DNA from 3 places in the Leifsonia sp. Y878 genome. Region 3 is predicted to be linked to each of the others. Evidence: predicted binding sites of a transcription regulator. Region 3 holds the regulator's gene; each other region holds the start of a gene.
The links. Region 3 encodes LexA, which represses DNA repair genes until DNA is damaged. Its sites were predicted from a motif close to TCGAACANNTGTTCGA; they were not measured.
Positions count from the first base shown of each region.

Region 1 (9,748 bases), on a different contig from region 3:
TCACGCCCGGTGAGCGACCCGTGCCCGCGGCCGAGCCCACTCCAGGTGCTGGTCTCAATGCGTAGTTCGGCCTCGCACTGCGGCCAGTCGCCGATCACGATGAGTGTGCAGCCGCGCTGGCGGAGACGTGCGCCAAGACGGGCCACATCGGTGTCGCTGGTGCGCAGCGGCGGACGCATGACCACCACGGCGAGCACGTCCACGAGAGCCGCTGTCACAGCCAGCCACTGGTCTCCGGGGGAGGGAACGAAGACGAGCCGTTCGAGGTCGATGCCGAAACGGCTGGCCGCTTCGGCTCCGAAATCAGGCATGCCGACCACGCCGCACCACGCGCCACTCTGCGAGGGGCCGGCCAGCATGGCCATGACCAGGGTGGTTGAGCCGTCGACCGAATATGCCGCTCCCTGCTTCAGGGCGCCACCGGGCAATACCTCAGCGAGCGCCGAGAGGGTCGGCAACGTTTTTGTCTCAAGTTTTGTTGCCTGCATGCTCGAAATTCGCTGCTGCAGCGCTTGGATCTGCTCCCGCGCCGAGGCGGGGGGAGGAGTAACCATAGCTGACAAGGACATACCTTCATGATCGAACAAGTGTTCTAATTAGTCAACCCGGGTGGCGTCGCCGCGGCGTGTCGTTTTCGACGTATTCCACTCAGGCGGATGCAGCGGCGGAGACCTACACTGGCACCGTCACCCGACGCGGCCCAGGGGGTTCGGTCGGTTCGGTCGGTTCCGTCTGTTCGGTCGGCTCTGTCGATTCCCGTGGCCCTCGCGGCTCAGAACCCGGTTCATTCGTTCCGCTGGCGGCGCTTTCCCGAGCGAGGAACGTGCCGAGTTCACCGATCGTGCTCATCAGGGGAGCGGGGAAGACCACGATGGTGTTCTTGTCGACGCCGATCTCCACCAGGGACTGTAGATTGCGCAGCTGCAGGGCGATCGGGTGAGCCATCATGGTGTCAGAGGCCTCGCCCAGCGCGGCCGCGGCCAGCGATTCGCCCTCGGCGTTGATGATCTTGGCTCGCTTCTCCCGCTCGGCCTCTGCCTGCCTGGCCATCGCTCTCTTCATCGAGTCGGGCAGCAGGATGTCCTTGAGCTCAACGAGGGTCACTTCGACGCCCCAGTCGAGCGTCTGGCCGTCGAGAATCTCCCGGATGTTCACGTTGAGGATGTCGGTCTCCGCCAGCGTTTCATCCAGGGAGTGCTGCCCGACCACCTTGCGCAGCGTGGTCTGGGCGATCTGGTCGATGGCCGCAGGCGCATTCTCGATGGCGACCACAGACTTGACCGGGTCAACCACTCGGTAATAGGCGACGGCAGACACCCCAACGCTGACGTTGTCGCGCGTGATGATGCCCTGCGACTGGATGGGCAGGGTCACGATCCGCAACGACACCCGATGCATCACGTCGACGAACGGGATGATGAATCGCAGCCCTGGCCTACGGAGGCCGATCAACCGGCCGAACCTGAATACGACGCCCTGTTCATATTGCTTCACGACCCTGATGGACGCGATGAGCAAGATGATTGCCACAACCAGGACGATCACCGAAACGACAATGAGAGTAGTCATGAGGTTCATCTCCACCGGCACGTATAGCTGATGTGCCTCTTCAATTGTCTCTCCGAACGGGCGGTCAATCCAGCGGTTGCGGCACACTGTCGGTCTCGTGGCTATCCGCCACAGACGGGCTCGTCGTACGATCTCTTCATGTGCGGCAGATTTGCAATGGACAGTACGGTCAACGACTTGATCACCGAGTTCGTGGAAGCGACAGGTCGACCCCCTGAGCAATGGCAGCTCGACTGGAAGCCGTCGTACAACGTGCGCCCCACCGATCCCGTGCCCGTGTTGCTGGAGACGCTCGTCGACAAGAAAGACCCAGACGGACCGACACAGCGTCGCGCAGAACTTGCGGAATGGTGGTTCGCCCCGTCGTTCGCGAAGGAACTCAGGGGGCGCCATCCCACCTTCAACGCCCGCAGCGAGACGGTGACCACCCTGGCCTCGTTCAAGGGCGCCGTGCCCAGGCAACGCGCTGTGATTCCCGCCATCGGGTACTACGAGACCAAAACGGATGGCTCGAGCAAGGTCCCATACTTCATCCGACCAGAAGAAGGCCTGCTCTACTTCGCCGGCCTCTATTCGTGGTGGGTCGATCCGACGCTCGAGCGCAGCGATCCAGCGCGCTGGCATCTGACGACCACCATCTTGACGCGTCCGGCGGTTGGCCAGGTCGCGACGATCCACGACCGCACCCCTGTCACTCTTCCCGCCGAGATGCTCGACACCTGGATCGATCCCAAAATCACGGGAGACAAGCACCTCGTCGATGCAGCAGTGTCTGCGGCGACACCGGTCGCAGAGGGACTTGAGTTCCATCGGATCGCCTCTCCGATCAGGGGAGACTCGCCAGAGATGATCCAGCCGGTTTAAACACGCACAGGCTGCACCCGAGCATCCGCTCGTGTGCAGCCTGTGCGTTGTGCGATCTAGCTGCTGGTGATCTAGCTGCCGCTTGGCTTGCGGTTCTCGGCACCGACCATCCAGGAGTACTGCTCCAGGCTCAGAAGGATGCCGTGCAGCAGGTCAGCACTGGCGGGATCTTCCTCGTCGACGTCGTCGTGAACGGCCCGAACGTTGTCCGTTGTGGCGTCGAGGAGTCCGACGACCAGGTCGACTGCGGCGGTAGTGCTCAGCTCACCGTACGGAAGTTTCGGCAGCTTCGTGGTCGCTGCCACGGTCTCTGCTCGGCCATCCGGGATGCTGTGGAGTGCGCGCATCCGCTCGGCGATCTCGTCGGAATGCTCGCGAGCTGCATCGATGATTTCGTCGAGTTGCAGGTGCAGATCGCGGAAGTTCTTACCGACGATGTTCCAGTGAACCTGTTTGCCCTGGACGTGCAATTCGATCAAATCGACCAGAACTGACTGCAGGTTGTTACTGAGCTTTTTTGAGGCTTTCATGTTTTCCCCTCGCGCATTTTCTGGGGCGTGGTGCGGCCTGAAAAGCGAGCCGAACGCCCCTCTAACTGGTGCCAAGACACTAGCATGTGGGCATGAATATGCCAGAATCAGCGTCGGCTGCGCACGATGCCGTGCCGGGCGGTGGCCGCTCTGAGACGGAAACTGAGCGGCTGGATCGCAACTGGAATTCGTTGCTCCAGGAACTGCGGGTGACGCAAACCGGTACGCAGATCCTGAGCGGATTCTTACTCACCGTGGCCTTCCAGGCTCGCTTCAGTGAGCTCGATCAGTACCAGGTGACGGTGTACCTGGTGCTGGTCAGCCTTGCTGCCCTGACGACAGCGATCGGGTTGGGGCCGGTGAGCCTGCATCGCGCTTTGTTCCGTCGGCATGCCATGGCGCAGGTCGTCCAGATCGCCAACATCCTGGTGCGGGCGACCCTCATCGGTGTCGCTCTCGTGTTGACCGGAACAGTTCTGCTCATCTTCGACGTGGTCGTCGGTCGCGAAGCCGGTTTTATCAGCGGCGGCGCCGTGCTGGTGTTCACTGTTCTGGTGTGGAACGTGGTTCCGCGCATGGTGCATCTCAATTCGAAGGACACGTAGCCGCCGCAGCCGCTGGTACGCGGATTAGGCTCAGAACAGCGGTGGCGCACACCGTTGATGCTTGGGTGCTTCACCTCAAGAAAAGGACTCCGTCATGCACGTCGTCATGTTCATAATCGCATTCGCCATCATGCTGTTCGGCTTCTGGCTGTTCGGCGCCGCGTTCACCATCACTGAGTTCCAGGCCCCTGTCTTTTTCGGCGGAATCTTGTGTGTTGCGGTGGCGATCGCGATCCCCACGCAGATCATGCGCGATTAGCTGTACTGCCCAGACAGGTGTGTTCGGCAGGTCAGTTCATCGTGTCTCTACGAGGGCAGCCCCGCCAGCAGGTTGATGAGTGAGGCCAGAATGACCGAGCCGAACAGGTAAGACAGCAGCGAATGCTTGAGTGCCGTGATCCGAATATCGTGCGTTTGAAGACTGGTGTCTGAGACCTGGAAGGTCATGCCGAGGGTGAACGACAGGTAGGCGAAATCGCTGTACATGGGCGGGTCATCTTGATTGAAGTCGACACCGCCGTCCTCTCCGGAGTAGTAGAGCCGGGCATAACGCAGCGTGAACAGCGTGTGCACCAAGAACCAGGAGAGGGCGACGCTGGCGACCGCCAGCACGGCAGTCCACACCTGTTCGGTGTTCGACGCGTGGGACTGCGTCGCGATGAGCAGCACGACGACGGCGCCCAGGCTGGCGAGGCTGGACAACAGGACCAGGAAGTCAGTCGAGCGTCTGGTGGGGTCTTCGCGGGTCGAATGACGAGCTGTGGTTTCCGCATCCATGGGAATGATCAGCGTCCACACCAAAGCCAGGTACGCGATGCAGGAGCAGCCCCATCCGACGATGGGAGCCAACGCCCAATGCCCGCTCGCACCCGTGATGAGCGCCGCAATGATGCCAATGACGAACATGATTGCGACCCGAAAAGCGGAGTGATGGCGCGGGGCGTTTGCATCAAAACTCTTCACACGGCGATCGTTGCACAGAAACGACCGGTATCTTGATGTACTGCATTTATTGATCACCTATGTCGAGAGATTTTGATGACAGACAGCCCGGCTGCGTCCACCCCGTACGAGATTCTGGGCGTGACGGCTTCCGTCAGCGACGATGAGCTGAAGCGCGCCTATCGGCGGCTGTTGCGGCAGACACATCCGGATGCCGGCGGCAGCGCGACAGAGTTCCACGCCGTGCAATTGGCATGGGAGCGAATCGGAACGCCAGCCCTGCGCGCCGCGTATGATCGCTCGCGATTCACCGGTGCGGAGCCCGTGTCGGAATCGACATTCTCGACGGGTAGAACAGGAACCCGCCGTGGGCCGTCGGGGCCGCGAGCCAGGATGCATGGGCACCCCGGCGGCTGGTCGAGGCAACGCTACCTTGAGCTGATGCGGGAGTGGTCAGGCAGGGGCAGGTCGCTCGACGACCCCTATGATCCCGAACTGATTCGGTCTGCACCCAGAGAGATTCGGCACCTGCTCGCTAAGGCAGGCGCTGAGGAAGCGACGGCGCAGCTGGTTTCGGGGCTCGGAATCGGGTACACCGCGTGGCATGACGTGGAGACGGGCGGTGGAACGGACAAGCTTGATCACATCGTGCTCGGTCCTGCTGGCCTGTTCGGCATCATGTCGGAGGACTGGGGCTGCATGATCGAGGTGCGAAAGGGTGAACTCGTCGGGGATTTGCTCGCACCGGGGGAGGAGCCCATCGACGCCCTCCAGGCGAGCGCCAGAAGCCTGACGAAGTCGCTGCGGGTGCGCTTCACCGCACTCGTCGTTGTCGTGCCTGATGGCGCGATCTCCGAGCCGGCAGTTCTTCCGCCGAAAGGTCGGCGTCCGAGTGTGGTCGTGCTCACACGGTCGAGGCTGATCGGTCTTCTGCGCGATGGTATGCCCGGCTTGCAGCGCGGCAGTTTCGAAAAGGTCTTTGAGCTGCGTAGCCAACTGCAGAACGGTATCCGCTTCGTTGCTGACTAACGATCGCCGTGATTACGGATGCTCCGTTGTGCGTTCATCAAGCCAGTTGCCTTCATCAAACGGGTCGAACATAGAGTTCATGTAGTGTGAGAAATCCTCTTGTTTCTTTCGAACGTTTGATCTAGAATTGGGGCATGGATCCAGCGCTGGAACACCCCGAACGGCCGGTGAACACTCCCGCCACTTCACACTCCACGCGCTCGGTCTCATCCCTTCCCGCGGCCTCGCTTCCTGCTGCCTCAGTTCCCAATGCCTCCACTTCCGCAGCTTCAGTTCCTACGGCTTCGACTCTTCCCTCGTCCTCCTTCGCCGACCGCGCCCTCGCGACTGTCGTTCAGCTCGCCGCGGCGCAGCGCGGACCCGTGGACTTTAATTGGTCCAATGCCGAGAAACAGCTCTCGCGGTGGGTCTTCGAATGGGACGTGCAGCAGGCCGCGGAAGAGGCCGCAGAGCAGGCCGCGGAAGAGGCCGCGGAAGAGGCCGCGGAACAAGTGGCCGCCACGCAAGCCGCAGAGCGGGCTGCTGAGGAGGCGGTCGCTGAGCAGATGGCTGCGGCGCAGGTCCTGATCGGTGATGTCGGTGGCCCGGGAACAGAGTCCGCACATGGCGCGATCAACCTCGCGCTCCGAAAAGCGGAGACCGCGCAGTCCATGACTGCCCGGTCGATGGCCGTTGAGGTCGCGGCGGCGGCCGAGGTAATCCGCCTGGCCCGTAACAACCTCAGCATCTATTTGACGCCGGGCGGGATGAGTGAGCCCGACGCTTTGGACCTGGCCGAACGGACCGCGGCCACCGACCTGAGCCTCCGTTTGCATCGCTCGCCCGATCAGGTGCGGACCATGGCCCACGAAGGACTGGTGCTCGCCGAGTCGCTGCCGCAGCTCTGGGCACTGTTCCAGGCCGGTCACACCGGATACGCGCAGGCCCGCGCCGCCGTCAACCATCTCACCGGGTTGACCGACCCGGAGGTCATCGCCCATTACGACACCGAACTCGCCCAGAAGGCCGCGGAGCTCACGCCGGAAGCATTCCAACGGAAGGCCCGCGTCCTGCAGCAACGCCTTCTCGCCGAACCCCCTGAACTCCGCCACGCCCGCGCGATGGCTGACCGGCGCGTCCTGATTGAACCCGCGAACGATGGCATGTGCACGGTGTTCGCGGTGATCAGCGCCGCGGACGGCATCCGGATCAACGCCCGACTCGATGCCACAGCCAAGCGGATTGCGAAGAAGGAAGCGGAAGAAGCCAAGGCTGCCGGCACGGGCCGGGACCGGTGCCGTACCCGGGCGCAGATCCGTACCGACTTGTTCGCCGGGTGGCTCGCGGGCGATGGCACCCCGACTGCCGCGAAGGTACGGCCGGCCGCTGCTGTTCGTCCCCATCCATGGGCTCCTCGGTGGCACCAAGTCCGCCGAGCAGCCCAGCCGTGCTGGGCAGGCCAGCAGCGCCGGGCAGGCCGACCACTCTGGGCACCGCGGGCACTCGGGTCACGAGGGCCACGCCAGTGCTACTGATCCAGCTGGTCAGCCTGGTCAGGCCGGCCAGCCGGTTCCCTTCGAGCAGCCCGCAGTATTGCAGGGCTACGGCCCTATAGACCCTGTCACCGCCGCGCAACTCTTCATCGATGCCCCGGCGTTCCGCCGGGTGGGCACCGACCCGTTCACCGGCGAGGTTCTCAGCTTCGACCGGACCCGCTACCGGCCCACGAAAGCGCAACGCGAATGGCTCGCCGTGAAGTACGGTACCTGCGCACGGACCGGCTGCAGCCGGCTCGCCGTCAGTTCAGACGTCGACCACCTCAAAGAATGGGTTCGAGACCACGGGCTCACCAACGAAGACAACCTGATCCCGCTCTGCCCATCCGATCACCGGTTGAAGACGCTGACGAAGATCCGATACAAACGAGATTCCGACGGCAGCGTCACCGTGACCACGCCCACCGGCTACGTCGGGATCAACGAACCACCCGATCCACTGCCCCGGCATCCGCTGCCCACGAATTCACTGCTCACGAATTCACTGACACGTTCGCCACTTCTCCGAAAGCTGCGGGAATCCCGCACACCACTGCCAGAGAACCCGCCGTTCTGAGCAGAACAGATCTGAACAGAGCAGAACAGATCAGAGCAGCGCGTTCGTCGAATGGCTTAGGCGCGAGCGATACCGAGCTTGTCGACCCAGTAGTCCAGGAACGTCGAACCGGCTTCGTCGTGAATCTCTTCACCGATCACAATGACCGGGTACGGCCGCTCAAGTACTCCATCGGCGGGACGCACATCGACGTGGGCCACGTCGTAGCCGGCAGCATGCAGGTGATCAGCCATGAGGTAGTCACTGCGGGAATCGCCGACGGATCGCCACAGGGTGGGCAGTTCGCCCGAGCTGGCGAAGAAGGCCAATGCGCGTTCGGCGGCGTGATCCTTGTCGAGGTTCACGGACTCAATGTCGGTGGAGATAATGGTGGGGTCGATGCGGAATGGCACGTCTCCGGCGCTATTCGCCGATTCACGGTTTCCGAACCGCACTCCGACTCCGGACTCGACCAGGATGTCGTAAGCGGTCTCATTGAAGGACCGCTGGGCGGCCTGGAAGTCGGCGTTGCTCACATCCGTGCGCTGTTCGACGGACACCATGGCCAGCTTCGTCTCGTCGAAGAACATCGTGTCGCTGTAGTCAGAAGCGATGAGCTGTCTGAATCGCTCAACGAGGTCAGCAGGAAGTGCCACAGAGTCGTCAACAACGACATCGCCCATTCCGGTCGCGGTGATCGGGAACCAGACGGCGCCCTTCTCGCAGACCCCATACATGCGCATCTCAGCGGGCAGACCCTGCTTCACGAGCGGTCCGACCACCTGTTCGCGAATGAAATCGGCACTTCGCCCGGTGATGAACGCGATCGGCACATTGGCCGATGCCAGCGCAATCAGGTCAGTGATGATGCTGGGCGTGGAAATCGTACGGGTGACCGGGCTGGCGATGGGTCCGTCGACATCGAGCATGAGGCCGAGGGGCGATGCGTTTTCTGACATGGTTCATTGTTTCACGGGGCGGAATGTCGTACTGAACAGCCACAGCCACAGCCGGCCGAGGCGCTGCTCGTGTACGCAACGAACGGCCGAGGCGAATCACTTCGCCCCGGCCGTCCGGTTTACTCGTTCGTGCTCGCTCTTAGCTCTAGCTCACAGGGGCGGCGGTGTGGGCCAGCGCCTGTGCCTTGAGGTGCTCGAACTCCTGCTGTGAAATGGTGCCGGCATCGAGCAGCGATTTTGCCTTGGCGATTTCGTCGGCCGCGCTGTGCCCGGCCACGCTCTGTATGTACGTGGCGGTTTCCTTCTGCGCCTGCTGCACGACCTGCGCCTGGCGCTCGGCCATTCCCCCGCCTCTGGCAATGAGGTAGACAAGCACGGTAAGGAACGGCAGGAAGATCAGGAAGATGATCCAGAGCGCCTTCCACCAGCCATTGAGTTTGCGATCACGGAAAAGATCACCGATCACCGCGAAGAGCGCAAAGAGATAGGCGATAAAGGCGAAACTCCAGAAGAACAGCCAGATGACGTTCCACACATTGCTCCAAAAATCCATGATTGCCTCCCCAGAACAGCGGCGAGGTGCCCCTGTGTGAATGAACTTAGTGGGGAGTGCCCCGTCTCGGCTAGATCTGGCGTAATAGTGCGCCCACCGGGCAGAACGTTCCCTCGCCGAACGCGCGCAGCGGAGGTACCGTGAAAATCGATCATGACCAGAGAGAAGGCGTGAGCTGGTGGATACCGTGTCGTGGAAGCCGAAGCGGATGCCGAAGCGGATGCCGAAGCGGATGCCGTGATGAGCCATCCGACCGCGCCTGCCGCGCCGAAACCGCGCTGGTTCCTCCCGACGCTCGTCGGATACCAGCGAGCGTGGCTCCCCGCCGACCTGATCGCTGGACTGTCCGCTGGCGCCGTGGTGGTGCCCCAGGCCATGGCATACGCCACCATCGCCGATCTCCCCGTGCAGATCGGTCTGTACACCTGCATCGTGCCGATGCTGATCTACGCGTTGCTCGGCGGCTCCCGTGCCATGAGCGTGTCGACGACATCCACCATTGCCACGCTGACGGCAGCAACTCTGGTGAGCTCAGGAGTGGCGGCGGGTTCTGATGACGCTGTCAGAGACCTCGTCACACTCACCCTGCTCGTGGGCGCGATACTGCTCCTTGCGCGGCTGCTTCGC
Region 1 covers NZ_JBYHFS010000001.1:896,673-906,420, reverse strand. Annotated here, with positions in the region: gene AC25Y4_RS04235 (hypothetical protein) at 1-488, opposite strand, end outside; gene AC25Y4_RS04230 (slipin family protein) at 673-1,569, opposite strand; gene AC25Y4_RS04225 (SOS response-associated peptidase) at 1,600-2,433, shown strand; gene AC25Y4_RS04220 (Dps family protein) at 2,505-2,963, opposite strand; gene AC25Y4_RS04215 (DUF6328 family protein) at 3,056-3,568, shown strand; gene AC25Y4_RS04210 (hypothetical protein) at 3,663-3,827, shown strand; gene AC25Y4_RS04205 (DUF1345 domain-containing protein) at 3,875-4,531, opposite strand; gene AC25Y4_RS04200 (J domain-containing protein) at 4,607-5,539, shown strand; gene AC25Y4_RS04195 (DUF222 domain-containing protein) at 5,902-7,053, shown strand; gene AC25Y4_RS04190 (HNH endonuclease signature motif containing protein) at 7,112-7,630, shown strand; gene AC25Y4_RS04185 (hypothetical protein) at 7,687-8,568, opposite strand; gene AC25Y4_RS04180 (SHOCT domain-containing protein) at 8,714-9,121, opposite strand; gene AC25Y4_RS04175 (SulP family inorganic anion transporter) at 9,314-9,748, shown strand, end outside.
Region 1: the regulator LexA is predicted to act here: its motif matches at 5,648-5,663, upstream of AC25Y4_RS04195 (DUF222 domain-containing protein).

Region 2 (9,748 bases), on a different contig from region 3:
GGAGTACCGGGGCGGGACAACGGGATTGTCGAGGCCGGCTTCGGCCAGGGCCGCGGTCTCGAACGCGGCGACATCCGCTATGGCAGTGTCTGCGTCGATGAGGTGCCACGACTGGTCGAGCATCGCAGAGGCCAGGTATTCGCTCGTGGAGAATCCCTCGTTGTAAGCGGATGACGCCGCGATGCGCTCCACGACGTCGGTCGGCAGCGGCTCACCTGTCTCGTGGTGCCTCGCATAGTTGCTCAGCACCTCCGGCCACAGCATCCACATTTCATTGACCTGGCTGGGGAACTCCACGAAATCACGGAAGACGTTCGTGCCGGAGAACTTGGGGTAGGTGACCTGTGCGAACAGACCGTGGAGCGCGTGCCCGAACTCGTGGAACAGTGTGTTCACTTCATCGAAGCTGAGCAGCGTTGGTTCACCGGCGCCGGGCTGTGAGATGTTCATGTTGTTGCACACGATGGTGGGCGTGCCGAGCAGCTCTGACTGCGAGACGAGGGAGTTCATCCAGGCGCCGCCACGCTTGGAGTCGCGGGTGTAGAAGTCAGCGATGTAGAGACCGACGGGGGAGCCATCGTCGTTCGTCACCTCGAATACCCGCGCGTCTGCATTCCAGGCGACCAGGTCGTGACGCTCGGTGAAAGTGATCCCGTAGAGCTGCGTGGCGGCGTAGAAGACACCGTCGTGCAGCACCCGCTCGAGTTCGAAGTACGGGCGGAGCGCCGCAGAATCAACGTCATACTCGGCCTGCCGCACCTTTTCGGTGTAGAACGCCCAGTCCCACGCCTCAAGCTGCGTGGCGGCATCCGCCTGGTCTTGCAGTGCGGCCTGGCCCTGCAGTGCCGCTTGCTCTGTCCGCGCATTGCGGGCTGCGGCCGGTGCGAGCCGTGCGAGCATGTCGTGGATGGCATCCGGTGTCTTGGCCGTCTGGTCTGCTGCCACGTAGGCAGCGTGGTTGTCGAAGCCGAGCAGGCGAGCACGCCTGGCCCGCAGCGCGGAGATCTCGAGCACGAGGGCACGGGTGTCGAATTCACCTCCGCGGATGCCGCGCGAGCGTGACGCCTGAAGCACGCGTTCGCGCACGCTGCGATTGGTCAGCTCGGCGAGCACCGGCTGCGATGCCGGCAGCACGAGTGTGAGCACGAATTTGCCCTCAAGGCCACGGTCCTTCGCCGCTTCCGCGGCGGCAGAGATGGCCCCAGGCTGCAGTCCGTCGAGTTCATCGACTGAATCGACGATGACGGCCAGCGCGTTTGTGTCGGCGAGGAGATTCTTCTCAAACCGGGTGGTGAGGGTCGAGAGCTCGGCATTCAGCTCACGCAGCTGCGCCTTGTCGTCGTCGGAGAGAGCCGCTCCCGCGTGGGTGAACTCGGTGTGGTACCGCTCGACGAGATAGAGCGACTCTGCGTCGAGGTCGAGGGAATGCCGCTGGGCATGCAGCGCGGCGATTCGGGCGAAGAGCGTTGGGTCGAGAGTGATGGCATCCTGGTGCGCAGCAAGGAGTGGGGCGAGCTCTTCCTGGAGCGCGGCCGTGAAGTCGGACGCGTCTGACGAGCACACGCTGAAGAAGACCTCCGCGACACGATTCAGGAGCACGCCGCTTCGCTCCAGAGCGATGAGCGTGTTCTCGAAGGTGGGCGCATCGGTCGAGGCCGTGATCACGTCGATCTCTGCCCGCTGCTCCGCGAGTCCCTGCTCAAATGCCGGCCGGTAGTGGTCATCTTTGATCGTGGCAAACGGGGGAAGCTGGAACGGAAGCGTGCTCTGGCTGAGGAAGGGATTTGCGGAGTCGACCATCCACCTACTCTAGATTGGCCGGATGCCGCCGGGTTTCAGTCGTAGGCTCGTGTCATGACTGACTCGCCTGAACCCGTTGACGTACCAGTACGCGACGAATACATGCATGGCCACCACGAGAGCGTGCTGAGGTCTCACGCCTGGCGCACGGTGGAGAATTCCGCCGCGTATCTCATCCCAGAGCTCGCGGCCGGTCTCACCGTGCTCGACGTGGGGAGCGGGCCAGGCACGATCACGGTCGACCTTGCTCGGCGGGTGGCCCCTGGCTTTGTGCGTGGTGTTGACCAATCCGCTGAGATCGTCGCGCAGGCGAACGCACTGGCCACCGACGAGGGTGTGCACAACGTGAGTTTTCACGTCGGTGACGTGTACTCCCTCGAGTTCGATGACAACTCCTTCGACATCGTGCACGCTCACCAGGTGCTGCAGCACCTGGCCAACCCTGTCGCGGCTCTCAAGGAGATGAAGCGGGTGCTGAAGCCGGGCGGCCTTCTGGCGGTGCGTGACGTCGACTACGGTGGCACGGCCTGGTACCCGGAACTGCCAGGGCTTGCCCTCTGGATGACGGCGTACCGCGATGTGGCGTTCTGGAACGGCGGAACACCGGATGCCGGCCGCGCACTCAAAGCTTGGGCGCACCTGGCGGGCTTCACCGACGTGCAGGCGAACGCGTCGATCTGGTGCTTCAGCTCCAACGCCGAACGCGAGTGGTGGGGCGAAATGTGGGCAGCCCGCGCAACGGAATCGAACTTCGCGGCACACGCCATCGAGTCGGGAGCCGCAACCCTGGCTGACCTGCGAGAGATGTCGGCTGCGTGGCTGGCGTGGGCGGCGAACCGCGACGGATGGATCGGCTTGCCGCACGGGGAGATCCTGGCGCGCCGCGCGCTGTGACGACACGGCGGATGCGAGTATCTCGGTTTCGTTGATTGAGGAGCCGCCCGCGGCCGTCTCGAAATCCAGCGACCCAATCTGTGGACGCGTTGCGTCTGAAAGCCTCTCTGCACCTTCTCGAGCCCTGTGGCAGGTCTCGAGAATACGAATGTTCGAACCTTTGTGAGAATCTCTCGCTTAATAACTCGAACTGCAGTACTATTGAATCATGCTCAACATCGAGGATGCCCGCACAGCTCTAGACATGCTGCAGGCATTCACCGAAGAGTATTCCGAGATGCGTCCCTGTGCCGCTGTCCCCGGGTTGAGCGAAGACGACGTTGTGGCACTAGCGGTTGTGGCGGAGCGTGCTGGCCGGTGCGCGGACGCTCTCCGCGTTGCGGTGTCCACTGATATTGATGAGCGGTCTCGGCCGACGCTGGAGGTGTCGGAGCGGCTCTCGTCCAAGCGTGGCTGCCGGAACTCCACGGAGTTGTTGGAGCGGTTGACGTTGGCGTCACCGAAGACGATCGCGAAGCGGATCCGAATGGGTAAGCAGGTCCGCACCCAATTCGGGCTGGATGGCATGGCGTTCCCGCCGAAGTTCCCCGCGGTCGCTGCCGGCCTGGCGAGCGGCCAGCTCGGCCTGGACAGTGCCGAGGTGATCCTCGGCACGTTGTCGCCGCTGCTTGGCCGGATCGACGTCACCCAGGTACAAGAAGCCGAGGCCGCATTGGTGGCCGCAGCGACCGGAATCCCGACCGACCCGGCGGCCGAGCCCACGACCCCGGAATCCGCGGGTTTGATCGAGGTGCACGCACTGGTGTGGAAGTCGGTCATCGACCCGGACGGGGTGGAACCCGACGAGAAACAGGCCATGCACAACCGGGGGTTTCGGTTGGGTGGGGTCCGCGACGGGTTGGTCACGGTGTCTGGCGGGTTGATGCCCGAGGTCGCCGCGAAGATCCAGCGGCTGATGGACGCATACATGTCGCCGCGGTCCGCGCAGGTGAAGATGCTCACCGCGGAAGAACGCGACCTCGAACTCGAGCAGCAGTCGTTGGAGCACGACGACCGCACCAGGGACCAGCTCGGCCACGACTTGCTGGCGATGATGGCTGACAATGCGGCGCGAAGCGCCGAAGCGCCCACGATTGGCGGGGCAGCGCCGACGGTGCTGGTCAGCGTCAGGCAGGGAGACCTCGACGCCGGTACCGGTGCCGGTCACATTGACGGGCAGGTCGCGCCGATCTCAATCGTCGCGACGGAGCAGATGATCTGCACCGGCGGTGTTCAACCGGTCACGATCAGCAAGAAGGGCAAGATCATCGAGCTCGGCGTTCCCGACCGGTGCTTCACCGGGCAGCAACGCCGGGCAATCACCCTCCGGGATGGCGGCTGCATCATCCCTGGCTGCCAAAGCCCCGCAGCGTGGGCGGAGATCCACCACGTGATCCCCGCCGCGCTCGGCGGTCCGACCGATGTCAGCAACGGGGTGACCCTGTGCTGGTTCCACCACCGCACCATTCACCGGTCGGACTGGCAGATCCGGATGGTCGACGGAGTCCCAGAGGTCATGGCCCCGGTCTGGCTCGACAACCGCCGGCGATGGCATGTCGCGACGAAGTCCCCGACCCGGTTGGCAGATCAGCTAGCTGATCAGCGCCAACACCGCCGAACGGACTGAACCGGCGACTGGTTATCTCACGCGCTGCTCTCGTCGCCTTAAACGACAAACGGGCCGACCCAATGAATGGGGCGGCCCGTTGCTACCTCCAGATGCTAGATCCAGTCGCTAGATCCAATCGTCGTCGTCGTCGTCATCGACGACAACCGGCTGAGTGATCGTGGCGCTGTCATCCTTCTTGATGTAGCGGATGACGGTGCCATCATCGAGTTCGATAACGGGACTGCCCTCCAACCAGGTCAGCGTCCAGCGCCAGTCCGACGTGTCAGCGTCACCGGCCGCGAGGTCACCCTCGACGGCCTGAAGCGCGATCTCGACAACTTCGGGCAGGCCGGTCGGCGCAGTGCCTCCGAGCGGCCAACGGCTACCAAGCTGCATAGCCTTAGACTTCCTGCTCGTAGGTGACCCACGAGGTGCGGGTACCGATGTCGTCATAGAGACGCTGGGCATCCTCGTTGTCTGCTGCCGTGATCCACTGCACCTGGTGCAGGTTGTGCGCGCGAGCGTAGTCCTGCACGTAGCTCATGAGCTGGCGACCGATCCCGGCACTTCGGGAGCTCGGCACCACGAACAGGTCGTCAAGGAACAATGCCATGTCGGCGCTCAGCGTGCGCGGGAACTGACGGAAGTGCACGAATCCGACGAGCTCACCGTTCTCATCAACCGCGACAGCACCGTCGAGGTCGTGATTCTTGTCAATGATCCAGCTCCAGACCTGCAGAGCCTTCTCGTCCGTGAGTTCACTTTCGTAGAACTCGCTGTAGCCCTCGAAGAGTCCCAGCCAGGGGAAGAAGTCTTTGTCCCCGAGTGGCCGCACGTGTACTGACATTCAGTTCTCCTCACTCGTTGGCACCGTTTCAAGAACGATGTCAGTGACAGCTAATTCATTTCCCTCAACGAACGTCAATTCGCTGATTCGACCGACTGCTTTGAGATCTGCGGCGGACTGTGCGAGCAAGCTCACCTCGTCCTGTGTACCGCTAATTACAGCAGAAACGACGGCAGACTTCTGAGAAGCTTTCGCATCCGTCTTCGCGCGTCGGATGCCGGTGAGTGCACGACTGGCCAAACCGAGCAGTGCGATGTTGCCGGTTGCCCCTGCTTCGAGGTCAGCGGCTACGGGCCACGGCGCGACGTGCACCGAGCCGTCGTTCGACCATGACCAGGCCTCTTCGGTCGCAAACGGCACGAACGGAGCGAACAAGCGCAGCAGTGTTGACAGCGCAATGCGAAGGGCTGCGACAGCAGAAGCCTGTGCGGCATCCGTGTCTCCGTACGCGCGTTCCTTGACCAGTTCGAGGTAGTCGTCGCAGAACGTCCAGAAGAAGCTCTCCGTGAGCTCAAGGGCCCGTGCGTGGTCGTAGTTCTCGAACGAGGTGGTGGCCTGCGCGACAACCTCACGCAGGTTGGCGAGCATGCTTGCGTCGACAGCCTCGGTGACCTGGGCGCTGGCGTCACCCTCGAACGTCAGGATGAACTTCGATGCGTTCAGGATCTTGATCGCCAGGCGGCGACCGATCTTGATCTGCGTCGGGTTCTGTGGATCGAAGGCCGCGTCAGTGCCGAGGCGTGACGATGCTGCCCAGTAGCGCACAGCATCTGAACCGTGCTGCTCGAGCATCCCGGCCGGAGTGACGACGTTGCCCTTGGACTTCGACATCTTCTTGCGGTCGGGGTCGACGATGAAGCCGGAGAGTGCCGCGTGCTTCCACGGTGCAACACCGTGCTGCAGCTCGGCACGCAGCATGGTCGAGAACAACCAGGTGCGAATGATGTCCTGGCCCTGTGGGCGCAGCGAGTACGGGAACACGAGGTCGAACAGCTCAGGATCGCGCTCCCAGCCACCGGCAAGCTGCGGGGTGAGGGAGGAGGTCGCCCAGGTGTCCATCACGTCAACTTCGCCGATAAAGCCGTTGGGCTGGTCGCGCAACGCCTCATCGAAGCCGGGAGCCGGCTCGCTTGACGGGTCAACGGGCAGCATCTCGCGGGTGGCGAGGATCGGCTCATCGAACAGCGGATTTCCATCGGCGTCGAGCGGGTACCAGACGGGCAGTGGAACGCCGAAGAAGCGCTGGCGGGAGACCAACCAGTCGCCGGTGAGGCCGCCCACCCAGTTGTCGTAGCGAACCTTCATGAACTCGGGGTGCCACGACAGCTCTGAGCCGTGCTCGAGCAGGCGTGAGCGCAGTGCTTCGTCCCTGGCGCCGTTCCGGATGTACCACTGGCGGGTCGAGACGATCTCCAGGGGCTTGTCGCCCTTTTCGAAGAACTTCACCGGGTGCACGATCGGCTTCGGCTCGCCGATCATGTCGCCGCTGGCACGGAGGAGATCGACCATGGTCTGCTTGGCGGAGAAGACCGTCTTGCCGGCCAGCTGCTCAAATGCTGCGATGCCGGCCTCTGAGACGATGACGTCGGGCTTGTCGGCGATGATGCGGCCGTCGAAGCCGATGATCGCGCGGTTCGGCAGGTCGAGTTCACGCCACCAGACAACGTCGGTCACGTCACCGAAGGTGCAGATCATTGCGATTCCGCTGCCCTTGTCCTTCTGGGCGAGGTGGTGAGCGAGGATCGGAACCTCGACGTCGAACAACGGAGTCCGCACGGTGGTGCCGAACAGCGGCTTGAAGCGCTCGTCATCGGGGTGGGCAACGAGGGCGACGCAGGCGGCGAGAAGCTCAGGCCGGGTGGTCTCGATCTCGATGGTCGATCCGTCAGGCTTGTGGAACGACACGCGGTGGTACGCGGCTGGCTGGTCTTTGTCTTCCAGCTCTGCCTGGGCGACAGCGGTGCGGAACGTGACGTCCCACAGTGTCGGCGCCATGGCCTGGTATGCCTCACCGCGTTCAACGTTCCCGAGGAACGCGAGCTGGGACGTGAAGAGGGCTTCGTGCCCGATGGTGCGGTAGGTCTGGGTCCAGTCGACGCTCAGGCCGAGTGAACGCCACAGGGCTTCGAACTGCTTCTCGTCCTCAGCGGTGAGGCGCTCGCACAGTTCGATGAAGTTGCGGCGGCTGATCGGCTTCTGGTCAGCGGCCTTGATGCTCTTGCCTTCGCCACCCTCGAACGGCGGAACGAATTCGGCGTCGTACGGCAGCTTCGGGTCGCAGCGCACACCGTAGTAGTTCTGCACGCGACGCTCTGTTGGCAGGCCGTTGTCGTCCCAGCCCATCGGGTAGAAGACGCTCTTGCCCTTCATACGCTGGAAGCGCGCGACTACATCCGTGTGCGTGTACGAGAACACGTGGCCGATGTGCAGCGACCCTGATGCGGTCGGCGGGGGCGTGTCGATCGAGTAGATCGACTCACGGGTGGCAGAGTCCCGGTCGAATCGGTACGTGCCCTGCTCTTCCCAGGCGGTTTCCCATTTGGCTTCCAGTCCTTCGAGGGCTGGTTTTTCTGGGACGCGGTCAGCGGCGCTCATGATTCTCCGGTTCGTGATATACGGCACCGTGTCAGGGGTGAGGTGCCTCTAGTTTCTTGAGTCAAACCTACCGGTAGCGCGCTGGCTCGCGAAGTTGAGGGCCGTCGAGTGCCGCTCCGCGCTAGCGGCGTCGCCCAGAATCACGCGGCGAAATCGGGGCTGTGCCGCGCAGATCAGGGTGCTCTGCCGGCAGTGCTGAGCGAACACCTGCCGCTACGAGGCGGCGCTGCTTCGACTCCCACGTCTCCAGCAACTGGCGCACGGATTCAAGCGCTGCCCACTCGACGCACTCCGTGACGGGGGTGCCGCAACTGCAGCGCAGCGGCTGGTTCGGCCGGGGAGGGGTGGCATCGAGCTGGTGCTCCTGGCTAATGCGCCAGAGCGCAGCCATTGCCCTGTCGTAGCGCAGCAGTGCGGCATCCGTTTTGCGTTCGGCGTTCTTCACCAGGTCGGTCTCGAGCATGGCCCGAACCTCGCTGGACTGCGCCTGGTCGAAGTCACGGGAGACCACTGCACTCAGCTGCTCGATCTTCGTCGTGGCATCCGCCAGCTCAGCGGCGAGCGCCAGATTGGCCTCTTCTGCAGCGGTCTGGGCCGCTGCATGCTCTGCGATGGTTGCCGCGTACAGGTCGCTCCAGAGCTGCACATGGTCGGTGTCGCGTCGCTCAGCATGTGAGCTGCCGGTGTGCGCTGTGCAGTGTGCGCAGACAACCTGGTCGCTCGGCGAACTGAACGTGAACTCCTGTGGGCTTCGGCAACACCAGCACTGCACGGTGATCGTCTGGTGAAGCGGATGCTGGTGGGCCAAGTGTGCTCCTGAGTGAGGCGGACATATGCTGAGGCCGATCGTAGCGGAGGGACCCTGTAGATTTCACGGCGCCTCAGCAGATGACTCAGCACGGTGCGCTTTCACTGTGGGCTCCAGCCCAGGGGAGTCAGGACAGTCGGGGCACGGCGGCCAGCAGCTCCCTGGTGTACGGATGCGTTGGGTGGGCAAACACCGTGACTGCATCACCCTGCTCAACGATGCGACCTGCGCGCATGACGGCGATCGTGTCGCTCACGTGCTGGATCACGCCGAGGTCATGCGAGATGAACAGCATGCTGAGCGACAACTCGCGCTGCAGGTCGGTGAGGAGATCGAGCACCTGGGCCTGGATCGTCACGTCAAGCGCCGAGACCGGTTCGTCGCAGACCAGGATGTCTGGACCGGATGCCAGTGCCCTGGCAATGCTCACACGCTGGCGTTGTCCACCAGAGAGCTCTGCCGGCCGTCGCCCGAGCACTGTGCTGGTCAGTCCAACGCTGTCGAGCAGGCGAAGCACGTCCGGCAGCGTGTGAGAGCGGCGGCGAAGGGGCGTGTGCCGTTCGCCACGCCGTGTGTTACCCCGTTCTCCACCCCGGCTGTTGCCGCGCACTGCGTCGTGCAGGATGTCGCCGACCGCAAGGCGCGGATCGAACGATGACTGGGGGTCCTGGTACACCACGCCGACACGTGCCCGCAACGCACGCCTGTCTTTCTCGGTCGCAGCGCTGAACGGCTGGCCGAACAGGCGCACCTCGCCGGCATCCGCTGCAGTGAGGGCCAGTGCCAGCCGCGCTGTCGTGGTCTTGCCTGAGCCCGACTCGCCGACAATGCCGAGCGTGGTGCCGCGCTGCAGGGTGAACGAGATGTCATCGACGGCCGTATGGCGGGTACCACCGCGCACGGCGAACGTCTTGGTGAGGCCGATGGCTTCCAAGGCCGGCGAGTGCAGAACGCCAGGGAGCGGCGACATCTGCTTCACGGTGCGGTCGGTCACGGGATGCGCTCTCACGCTCAGCCGGGTGCCGCGCGGCTTGTCGACCGGAATGGCCGCGATCATGGCCTGGGTTACCGGATGGACAGGGGCAGTGAGTACCTGAGCGGTCTGGCCGATCTCCACGATGCGTCCCTCGCTCATCACGGCAACCCGGTCGGCGAT
Region 2 covers NZ_JBYHFS010000001.1:1,163,289-1,173,036, reverse strand. Annotated here, with positions in the region: gene AC25Y4_RS05485 (M3 family metallopeptidase) at 1-1,800, opposite strand, end outside; gene AC25Y4_RS05480 (methyltransferase domain-containing protein) at 1,855-2,694, shown strand; gene AC25Y4_RS05475 (HNH endonuclease signature motif containing protein) at 2,903-4,360, shown strand; gene AC25Y4_RS05470 (hypothetical protein) at 4,469-4,738, opposite strand; gene AC25Y4_RS05465 (N-acetyltransferase family protein) at 4,743-5,189, opposite strand; gene valS (valine--tRNA ligase) at 5,190-7,784, opposite strand; gene AC25Y4_RS05455 (hypothetical protein) at 7,906-8,430, opposite strand; gene AC25Y4_RS05450 (dipeptide ABC transporter ATP-binding protein) at 8,720-9,748, opposite strand, start outside.
Region 2: the regulator LexA is predicted to act here: its motif matches at 2,835-2,850, upstream of AC25Y4_RS05475 (HNH endonuclease signature motif containing protein).

Region 3 (9,748 bases):
CCGAGGTTGATGCGCTTGACGCCCGTGCTGAACGCCGCTTCGAGGGAGGCGTCGTCACGGATACCGCCGGACAGCTCCACGTTCACGCCGCGAACCTGCTTGATGACCTTCTTCAGGACAGACGTGTTGTTTCCGCGACCGAACGCTGCATCCAGGTCGACCAGGTGAATCCACTCGGCGCCCTGGGCTGCCCAGTCGGCTGCCGCGTCAACGGGATCGCCGTAGCTGGTCTCTGTGCCTGCTTCGCCCTGCGTCAGGCGCACTGCCTTGCCGCCGGCTACGTCAACGGCCGGGAGCAGAACGAGACGCGGGGTTTTGTTGAACTCACTCATTGGATTTCCTTGATTGTGGGGTGCCGCTGGCGCGACCAGACGAACTCTCGATACTACCGTTTGAGCGATCCGAGCCAGTTCGTGAGCAAGCGGATGCCGGCTTCGCCCGACTTCTCCGGGTGGAACTGCGTGGCGGTGAGCGGTCCATTTTCGACGGCAGCCAGGAAGGGCCCGCCGTGGTCTGCCCAGGTCAACTGCGGAATCGGGAACGGAGGCATGACCTCGAGCGACCATTCCTGCGCGGCGTAGGAGTGCACGAAGTAGAACCGCTCGTCGGCGATTCCACGGAAAAGAACGGAATCGGCATCCGGCGTGACGGTGTTCCAGCCCATGTGCGGCAGAACGGGCGCCTTCAGCTCTGTGACGGTACCCGGCCATTCGCCGAGGCCGTCAGAATTGACGCCGCGCTCGACGCCGTGCTCGAAGAGGATCTGCATACCAACGCAGATGCCGAGCACCGGGCGTCCGCCCGACAGTCGGCGGTCAATGATCTCGTCGCCGCCGACCGCCTTCAGAGCGTCAACGACGGCGCTGAAGGCACCGACGCCGGGAACCAGCAGCCCATCCGCTTCGAGGGCGAGCTTCCGGTTCGACGTCAGCGTGACATCGGCGCCGGCCAATTCCAGAGCCTTCACCGCGGAGTGGACATTGCCCGTTCCGTAGTCAAAGACGACAACGTTGGTCATAATGCACCCTTGGTGGACGGGACACCGACGACAAGCGGGTCGAGGGCCTTCGCCTGGCGGAATGCGCGCGCGAACGCCTTGAACTCCGCCTCGGCGATGTGGTGGGGGTCGCGGCCGCCCTGCACGGTGACGTGCACGGTCAGGCCGGCGTTGTAGGTAATGGCCTCGAAGACGTGGCGCACCATCGACCCGGTGAAGTGCCCACCGATGAGGTGGAATTCGAACCCGGCAGGCTCGCCGGTGTGCACGAGGTATGGACGGCCGGAGATGTCGACGACGGCCTGCACGAGCGCCTCATCGAGGGGAACCAGTGCGTCGCCGTAGCGGGAGATGCCTGCCTTGTCCCCGAGGGCCTGCTTGATGGCCTGGCCGAGCACGATGCCGATGTCTTCCACGGTGTGGTGCACGTCGATGTCGGTGTCGCCATCCGCTGTCACGGTGAGGTCGGTCAGCGAGTGCTTCGCGAAGGCGGTCAGCAGGTGGTCGTAGAACGGCACAGACGTGTGAATGTCACTGACACCCGTTCCGTCGAGGTCGATCGAGAGAACGATGCTGGACTCGCTCGTCTTCCGCTGCAGGGTAGCGGTGCGGTGCGAGGCGACAGGAAGTGAGCTCATGTCGCTAGTTTATTGGGCTTCGGGCGCGTCGACACGCGCGATTGCGTCTAGGAAGGCAGATGTCTCCGCCTCGGTCCCCGCCGTCACCCGCAGGTGGTTCGGGATTCCCACGTCACGAATCAGGATGCCTTCATCCAACAGCGCGAGGAACGTCGCGTGCGGGTCCTTCACACCGCCGAACAGCACGAAGTTGCTCCAGCTGCGGTGCGGCGCATACCCGAGCTTCTCCAGCTCAACGACCAGGCGGTCGCGCTGTCCCCTGATCTCGTCGACCATGGCGAGCATCTCGCCGGAGTGGGCGAGCGCGGCATTCGCGGCGGCCTGCGTGAGCGCGGACAGGTGGTACGGCAGGCGCACCAGGCGGAGCGCATCGGCGACGGCCGGATCGGCGGCCAGATAGCCGACGCGAGCACCGGCAAATGCGAACGCCTTGCTCATCGTGCGAGACACCAACAGGCGCTCCCGGCCCGGCAACAGTGTCAACGCACTGGCCGCACCGACCGGCGCGAACTCTGCATAGGCCTCATCAACCACGACGATGCCGGTGGTGGCGTTGTAGACCGCTTCGATGGTGTCGAGAGAAAGGGGGGTACCCGTCGGGTTGTTCGGCGAGCACAGGAACACCAGATCGGGATTCGTGCGCTGCACCCAGTCGGCAGCAGTCTCAGGAGAGAGCTCGAAATCGGCATCGCGGTCGCCGGCTACCCAGCGGGTGCCGGTGCCCGACGCGAGAATCGAGTACATCGAATAGGTGGGAGCGAAGCCGAGCACCGTTCGCCCAGGCCCGCCGAACGCCTGCAGCACCTGCTGGAGAACCTCGTTGGAGCCGTTCGCCGCCCAGATGTTGTCGCGGGTGAGGCCGTGACCGAGGTAGCGAGCCAGACCGTCCCGCAGTTCGGTGAACTCGCGGTCTGGGTAACGATTGACCGTCAGGATCGCACGGGCCAGTGACGCGACGATGTCATGCGCGACAGCCTCTGGGATGGGGTGCGTGTTCTCGTTGACGTTGAGGGCAACGGGGACGCTCTTCTGCGGAGCGCCGTATGGGGTCTGACCACGGAGGTCATCGCGAAGGGGAAGGTCATCGAGGCTGGTCACTCGCCCAACTTTACCGTTGGGAGGTGAGAGCACCTCTCAGCTAAGCGTGGCGGCGCACCAGGCGATGCCGCCCGGCGAAACGTCGCGCCTAGAAGGACGCAGGCAGAGCCAGCCGCTGGCCGGGCTGCACGTCTTCACTCGCCAGTTGGTTGAGGTTGACGATGTCGGCAATGACGTCACGCGGGTCGGCGGCGGGTGCCAGTGATTCGGCAACTTCCCAGAGGGTCTCCCCCGCGGAGATCGTGATGTAGGCGAAGTCGGCCGCACCGGAGGCCGTGCCGGCCCCTGAGGCCTCTGCAACGCCACCGCTCAGGGCAAGGAAGAATGCCGCCGCAACAAGAGGAGCGGCTGCGAGCGTCGTGAAGACGACGCGACCCCGCCGCGTCAGACGCAGGCGAGTTGTCGCCACGACGGGACGTGGGGTTGTGGCTGGTGTGATTGGTGTTGCTGTGGGTACCCCGCCAAAGGGCGAGACGGTGGAACGTGTTCCGATGCACACTACTGCGTTCATGTCGAACCTCCAGGTAAGGACGTACCCGGCTCTCGGCCGGGAGAGCCAGGTACGAATCTATGTTCCGAATATATATTCGATTATTCGAACAATCAAGCATGTGTGCGGTTGTTACCAAAAAGAAATGTGCGACACACTCGAACAAACGTTTGCCGAATAGGGGTGTGCCAGATACAGTTTCGATTGTTCGGTTGTACTCAACCAGACACCACCGACATTCAAGCGGACGTGCCATTCGCACAGCGCACCACAGGCATGAGAGGCGAGGACAGTGACGCAAGACACCAGCAGTTCACGCAACAAGAACGACAAGGTTGGCGCGAGCGGCACCAGGCGACGGAAGAGCCTGAGCGAGAAGCAGCTGGCTATCCTCGACTTCATCCAGCGCTCAGTGAGCCAGCGCGGCTACCCGCCGAGCATGCGCGAGATCGGCGATGCCGTCGGACTCGCGTCGCTGTCGAGCGTGACGCACCAGCTCAACCAGCTGGAGCTCAGTGGATACCTCCGCCGTGACCCGAACCGTCCCCGCGCCCTCGAGATTCTGATCGAGATCCCGCAGGCGCCGGAAGATGCGACCATCGCCGAGCAGGAGGGCTTCCCCAGCGCCCAGATCGGTGACGCCGCAATGGTGCCGCTCGTCGGCCGCATTGCTGCCGGCATCCCCATCACGGCCGACCAGCAGATCGACGAGATCTTCCCGCTCCCCCGCCAGCTGGTGGGCAAGGGTGACTTGTTCATGCTCAAGGTCGTCGGCGAATCAATGATCGACGCCGCCATCTGCGACGGCGACTGGGTTGTCGTGCGCCAGCAGAAGACGGCAGAGAATGGCGAGATCGTCGCCGCCATGCTCGACAATGAGGCAACGGTCAAGGTCTTCAGGCAGCGCGACGGCCACACCTGGCTACTCCCCCGCAACAGCAACTTCGAGCCCATCGTCGGTGACTTCGCCGAGATCCTCGGCAAGGTCGTCGCGGTACTCCGCTCCGTCTAATCCCGCTGCTGCCTAATACCGCTGCTTCTGGAGGCCCGCCAGGGCCGTCTCGAAACCAGCACCGGCGAGGTCTCGAGACACCCGCTGACGCTCGCTCCTCGACCAACGACACATGGTCCCGGCTGGAATTCCAGCCGGGACCATTTCCATGTGTGGCCGCGCCACCGCCGCGATTACGCGGAGACAGCGACCTCTGACGCGGCGCGCACGGCGCGCGTCGCCTCCAGGATGTTGCGGAGCGAGTCGACCGTCTCGTCGTAGCCGCGGGTCTTCAGGCCGCAGTCAGGGTTGATCCAGACCTGTCGGCCGGGGATCGACTCCAGCGCCCGATTGATCAACTCAGTGACCTCTGTCACGCTCGGCACGCGAGGCGAGTGGATGTCGTACACGCCAGGCCCAATGCCGTGGTCGAATCCGCTGCTCTGGATGTCGCTGACGACCTCCATGCGCGACCGGGCGGCCTCGATGCTGGTGACATCGGCATCCAGGTTGCGGATGGCATCGATGACGACCCCGAACTCCGAGTAACAGAGGTGGGTGTGGATCTGCGTGACGGCAGCCACACCGGCGGTCGCCAGCTTGAAGGAGCCCACAGACCAGTCAAGGTAGTCGGCCTGGTTCTTCTTCTTGAGCGGGAGCAGCTCGCGCAGGGCAGGCTCATCCACCTGCACAATCTTGATGCCGGCGGCCTCGAGATCACCGATCTCGTCGCGGAGGGCCAACGCCACTTGTCGGGCCGTCTCGCCGAGGGGCTGGTCGTCGCGCACGAACGACCACGCCAGGATGGTCACCGGTCCGGTGAGCATTCCCTTGACGGGCTTCTCGGTGAGCGACTGCGTGTAGACCGACCAGTCGACGGTGATCGGCTTCGGGCGCGACACGTCGCCCCAGAGGATCGACGGGCGCGTGCAGCGGCTGCCGTACGACTGCACCCAACCGTTCTGGGTGACAGCGAAACCGTCGAGGTTCTCAGCGAAGTACTGCACCATGTCGTTGCGCTCCGGCTCACCGTGCACGAGAACATCGAGGCCGATTTCTTCCTGCAGCTCGACGACCCTGGCGATCTCTGCACGCATGAGGGCGGTGTATTCCTCGAGGGTCAGCTCGTCCTTGTTCAACTGGGCCCTGGCGCGCCGAATCTCTCCGGTCTGCGGGAACGACCCGATCGTGGTGGTCGGCAGGAACGGCAGCTCGAGAGCCGCGTCCTGTGCTGTGACCCTCGCGGCGTAGTCGCCGCGGTTGAAGTCCGCGTCTGTCAGGCCGGCTGCGCGGGTGCGCACGGCACCGTCACGCACGCCAGGGGCGGCAAGGCGGGCGGCCAGGGCAGCGGATGCCGCATCCAACTCAGCCTGAATCGCCGCCGTGCCGTCGGCGAGGCCCCGCGCCAGGGTGGCCACCTGCGCCACCTTCTGGTCGGCGAAGGCCAGCCAGCTGCTGAGGTCGTCGCCGAGCTCTGACTCGTCTTCAACGTCGTGCGGCACGTGCAGCAGCGACGTCGAGGTGGACACGGCGACGCGCGGGCTGAGCTCGGCAACAGCGGCCACCGTGTTGAAAGCGGCGGCGAGGTCGCCCCGCCAGATGTTGTGACCGTCGATCACACCGGCGACAAGTACCTTGTCGGCCAGGCCTGCCACGGCTTCCGGCACCTGCCCGCGAACGAGGTCGAGGCCGATCGCCTCGATGGGGGCCGCTGCGAGCACGGGGAGGGCGTCGTCGAGGCTGCCATACGGCGCGGCCACGAAGATCGCGGGGCGCTGTTCCAGTCGTCCGAGCACCGAGTAGGCGAACTGGGCGGCCCCGTACACCTCACTGCGGGGAACCTCGATGCTCTCGCTGACGAGAGCCGGCTCGTCGAGCTGCACCCACTGTGCACCGGCATCCGCCAGACGGGCGAGCAGCGCGGCGTAGACCGGGATCAGGTCGTCGAGTCGCGAGAGCGGCACGAAGCCCTTTGGGGCCTCATCGCTGGGCTTGCTGAGGGCCAGCAGCGTGACCGGGCCGACGATGACGGGCCTGGTCAGGTAACCGGCGGCGGCTGCCTCCTCGAATTCACGCACGATCCGATCGCTCGCGAGGGTGAAGTTGGTCTCAGGGCCAATCTCCGGCACCAGGTAGTGATAGTTCGAGTCGAACCATTTGGTCATTTCGAGCGGCAGGTTGTCGCCCTCACCTCGTGCCAGCGTGAAGTAACCGGCGAGGTCGATGCGGCCGTCTGCGTCGACCAACCCAGCGAAGCGGGCGGGGACGGCGCCCACTGTCACTGCGGCATCCAGCACCTGGTCGTAGTACGAGAATGACTCGGGGATCGAGGAGTCATCCCGGCCGAGACCCAGTGCAACGAGGCGGGCGCGCGTGGCCTCGCGGAGGTCAGCCGCGGTCTGCTCGAGGGTGGCCTCGTCGATGCGACCGGCCCAGAAGGCTTCAACAGCCTTCTTCAGCTCGCGGCGGCGGCCGATGCGCGGGTATCCGAGGATGGTGCCTGTCGGGAATGCGGGAGTGGTTGTCATGCTGGTTCCTTGACTGTTGAGGCAGATACTGCGGTGGTGGGCTGTCGGTCAGATGGCTGGTAGTTGGTGGGGAGGGCCCCGGCCCGTTCGAGCACCGAGAGCACCGTGCGGTGCTGGTTGAACGCGTACAGGTGCAAGCCGGGGGCGCCGCCGGCCACGAGCTCCTGCGCAAGGGCGGCGGCGTGCTGGACGCCGATCTCTCGTTTGCCCTCGTCGGTCGGCTCGATCTCCAGCTGGATGGAGAGCTCAGAGGGCAGCTCCTCGCCGGAGAGCTGCAGGATGCGCGTGAGCCTGGCCGGGCTGGTCACCGGCATGATGCCGGGCAGGATGGGGAATTCAACGCCAGCTTCCCTAGCCCGCTGGATGAAGCTCAGGTAGTGATCGGCGTGGAAGAACAACTGCGTGATGGCCAGGTTCGCTCCCGCCGCTTGCTTGGCAAGGAGCGTGTCGATGTCCTGCGAGGTGGAGCGGGAGCGCGGGTGACCGTTGGGGAACGCGGCGACGGCGACACGCACCTTGTCGCGCTCCGACTTCACCGCCCTGGCGCCAGGGAGCCCTGGGATGACGCTCTCGCTGTATGGCACCCGCTCTGCCTGTACACGGTGGATGAGCTGCACGAGCTCCCCTGCGCTCTTCAGATCGCCAAGGAAGGGCTCTCCGTCGACGGTGCCCTCAGGGGCGTCGCCGCGGAGGGCCAGGAAGCTGCGGACGCCGGCATCCAGAAATTCGCGAATGAGCTGGCTGGCCTCTGCGTGCGACGAGCCGACGCAGGTGAGGTGGGCCATCGGTTCGACGCCGGTGGCATGCAGGATGTAACTCAGGACTTCGAGAGACGCGGTGCGGGACGAACCGTTGGCGCCGTACGTCACGGAGATGAAGTCTGGCCTGGCCGCCGCCAGCCTGTCGATCGTCTCAGTGAGAGCGGTCGCTGCGGCATCCGTTCGCGGCGGGTAGAGCTCGAACGACACCGGAACGCGGCGAGGACAGTCAGGGTCCGTCGTCGTAGTCATAAAACCTCATTCGGCATAAGCGCTGCCGCGGCCGGGCAGCCGCGGTCCACCAGCGAAATGCTGGTGAATTGTCGCGGGCGGGTGCCGGGCTCGGCTGTCGCTCCATGCCGATCGGATTGGTCCGGTCGGCAACGATTGGAGCGACTCTAACAACACCGAAGTCGAATGAAAAAGGGTGTGACAGATTGTTTCGCGCGGAGTACCGCGGGGCTGAATCTGGACGTGCGGGCGCGCCGAAGCAGCCCCGCGGGTCAGACGCAGCTACGCGGTAGCTGCAGCACCAGCGAAGCTGCGGGCGACCCGCGCAGCGCAGTCACGCCGTGGGAAGCCGGGCGTGATGGAGCACGGTTAGGCCGTGATGGCCTCTACGCGCGCAAACGGCGCGAACTGTGGCTGGATCTCCGGGGTGACCATCGCCCGCACCTGGGTGCCGGCCTCCGCGTACTCGGTGGAGAGCACCTTGCCCTGGTCGTGCAGGAGGGCGATGAGGTCGCCGCGCTCGTACGGGATGAGGAGGTCGAGTTCGATGCCGGGTCTCGGCAACAGCGTCGCGATGGCTTCGAGCAGTTCCTCGACGCCCTCTCCGGTGCGTGCAGAGACGAAGATGGCCTTCGGCTCCAGCCCGCGCAGTACGAGGCGGTCGTCCTCGCTCACGAGGTCGCTCTTGTTGAACACGACGAGTTCGGGGATGTCCCTGGCGCCGACTTCGCCGATGACGTCGCGCACCGTGGTGAGCTGGCTGGCCGGGTCTGGGTGCGACCCGTCGACAACGTGCACGATGACGTCGGAGTCGGCGACCTCTTCGAGAGTGGAGCGGAACGCCTCCACCAACTGGTGAGGCAGGTTGCGAACGAAGCCCACCGTGTCCGTGAAGGTGTACTGGCGGCCGTCGGCCGTCACTGACTTCCGCACCGTGGCATCCAGCGTCGCGAAGAGCGAGTTCTCGACCAGCAGGCCGGCCTTCGTGATGCGGTTCAGCAGGCTGGACTTGCCGGCGTTCGTGTACCCGACGATGGCAACGGATGGCACGGAGTTGCGCTTGCGGTTCGCCCGCTTGGCCTCGCGTGCCGGCTTCATCTCGACCATCTGCTTGCGAAGCTTCGACATCCGGGTGTGAATGCGGCGGCGGTCGAGTTCGATCTTCGTCTCACCGGGTCCACGGGACCCCATGCCTGCACCGGCGCCACCCACCTGGCCACCGGCCTGGCGGGACATCGAGTCACCCCATCCGCGCAAGCGCGGAAGCAGGTATTCCAGCTGCGCCAGCTCAACCTGGGCTTTACCCTCGCGACTCTTGGCGTGCTGGCTGAAAATGTCGAGGATGACAGCAGTGCGGTCGATGACCTTCACCTTGACGAGGTCCTCAAGGGCACGTCGCTGGCTCGGGGCCAGCTCGGTGTCGGCAATCACGGTGTCGGCGCCGAGCGCCTGGACGAGTCCTGCAAGCTCCTGCACCTTGCCCTTACCGAGGTAGGTGCTGGGGTCGGGAGTCGCCCTGCGCTGCAGCAGCCCATCGAGCACGGTGGCACCGGCTGTCTCGGCCAGTGCGGCAAGCTCGCGCATCGAGTTCTCGGCGTCTGCCGTCGTGCCGTGGGTGTACAGGCCGATCAGGATGACGTTCTCCAGGCGCAGCTGGCGGTACTCGACCTCGGTGACGTCTTCGAGTTCGGTGGAGAGACCAGCGACGCGGCGGAGCGCATTGCGGTCCTGGCGGTCGAACTGGTCACCGTCGCGCTCTGCGTCGGTCGAGGCACTCGCGTCGGTCTGCAAAGCTTGCGCTGAGCCCCCGAAAACGGCATATCCGGATGAGCGGCTCTCGGCGTTTGCCAGCACACGTGCGACGACATCGTCTTCGTGGGGCGTCTGTGGTTCAGTCATTGCTTTAACCCTAGTTCCTCTAATTCCGGTAAGTTCCCTCTATGGCACCCGAGCACTATTTCTCTTCGGCGCCCGACAGCGAACTTAAACTGCGACAGATTTCCGTGCAGCTGGCCGG
Region 3 covers NZ_JBYHFS010000002.1:872,790-882,537, reverse strand. Annotated here, with positions in the region: gene priA (bifunctional 1-(5-phosphoribosyl)-5-((5-phosphoribosylamino)methylideneamino)imidazole-4-carboxamide isomerase/phosphoribosylanthranilate isomerase PriA) at 1-332, opposite strand, end outside; gene hisH (imidazole glycerol phosphate synthase subunit HisH) at 386-1,018, opposite strand; gene hisB (imidazoleglycerol-phosphate dehydratase HisB) at 1,015-1,635, opposite strand; gene AC25Y4_RS10270 (histidinol-phosphate transaminase) at 1,645-2,733, opposite strand; gene AC25Y4_RS10265 (LysM peptidoglycan-binding domain-containing protein) at 2,822-3,142, opposite strand; gene lexA (transcriptional repressor LexA) at 3,516-4,235, shown strand; gene metE (5-methyltetrahydropteroyltriglutamate--homocysteine S-methyltransferase) at 4,409-6,742, opposite strand; gene AC25Y4_RS10250 (methylenetetrahydrofolate reductase) at 6,739-7,752, opposite strand; gene hflX (GTPase HflX) at 8,101-9,630, opposite strand; gene AC25Y4_RS10240 (class I SAM-dependent methyltransferase) at 9,672-9,748, shown strand, end outside.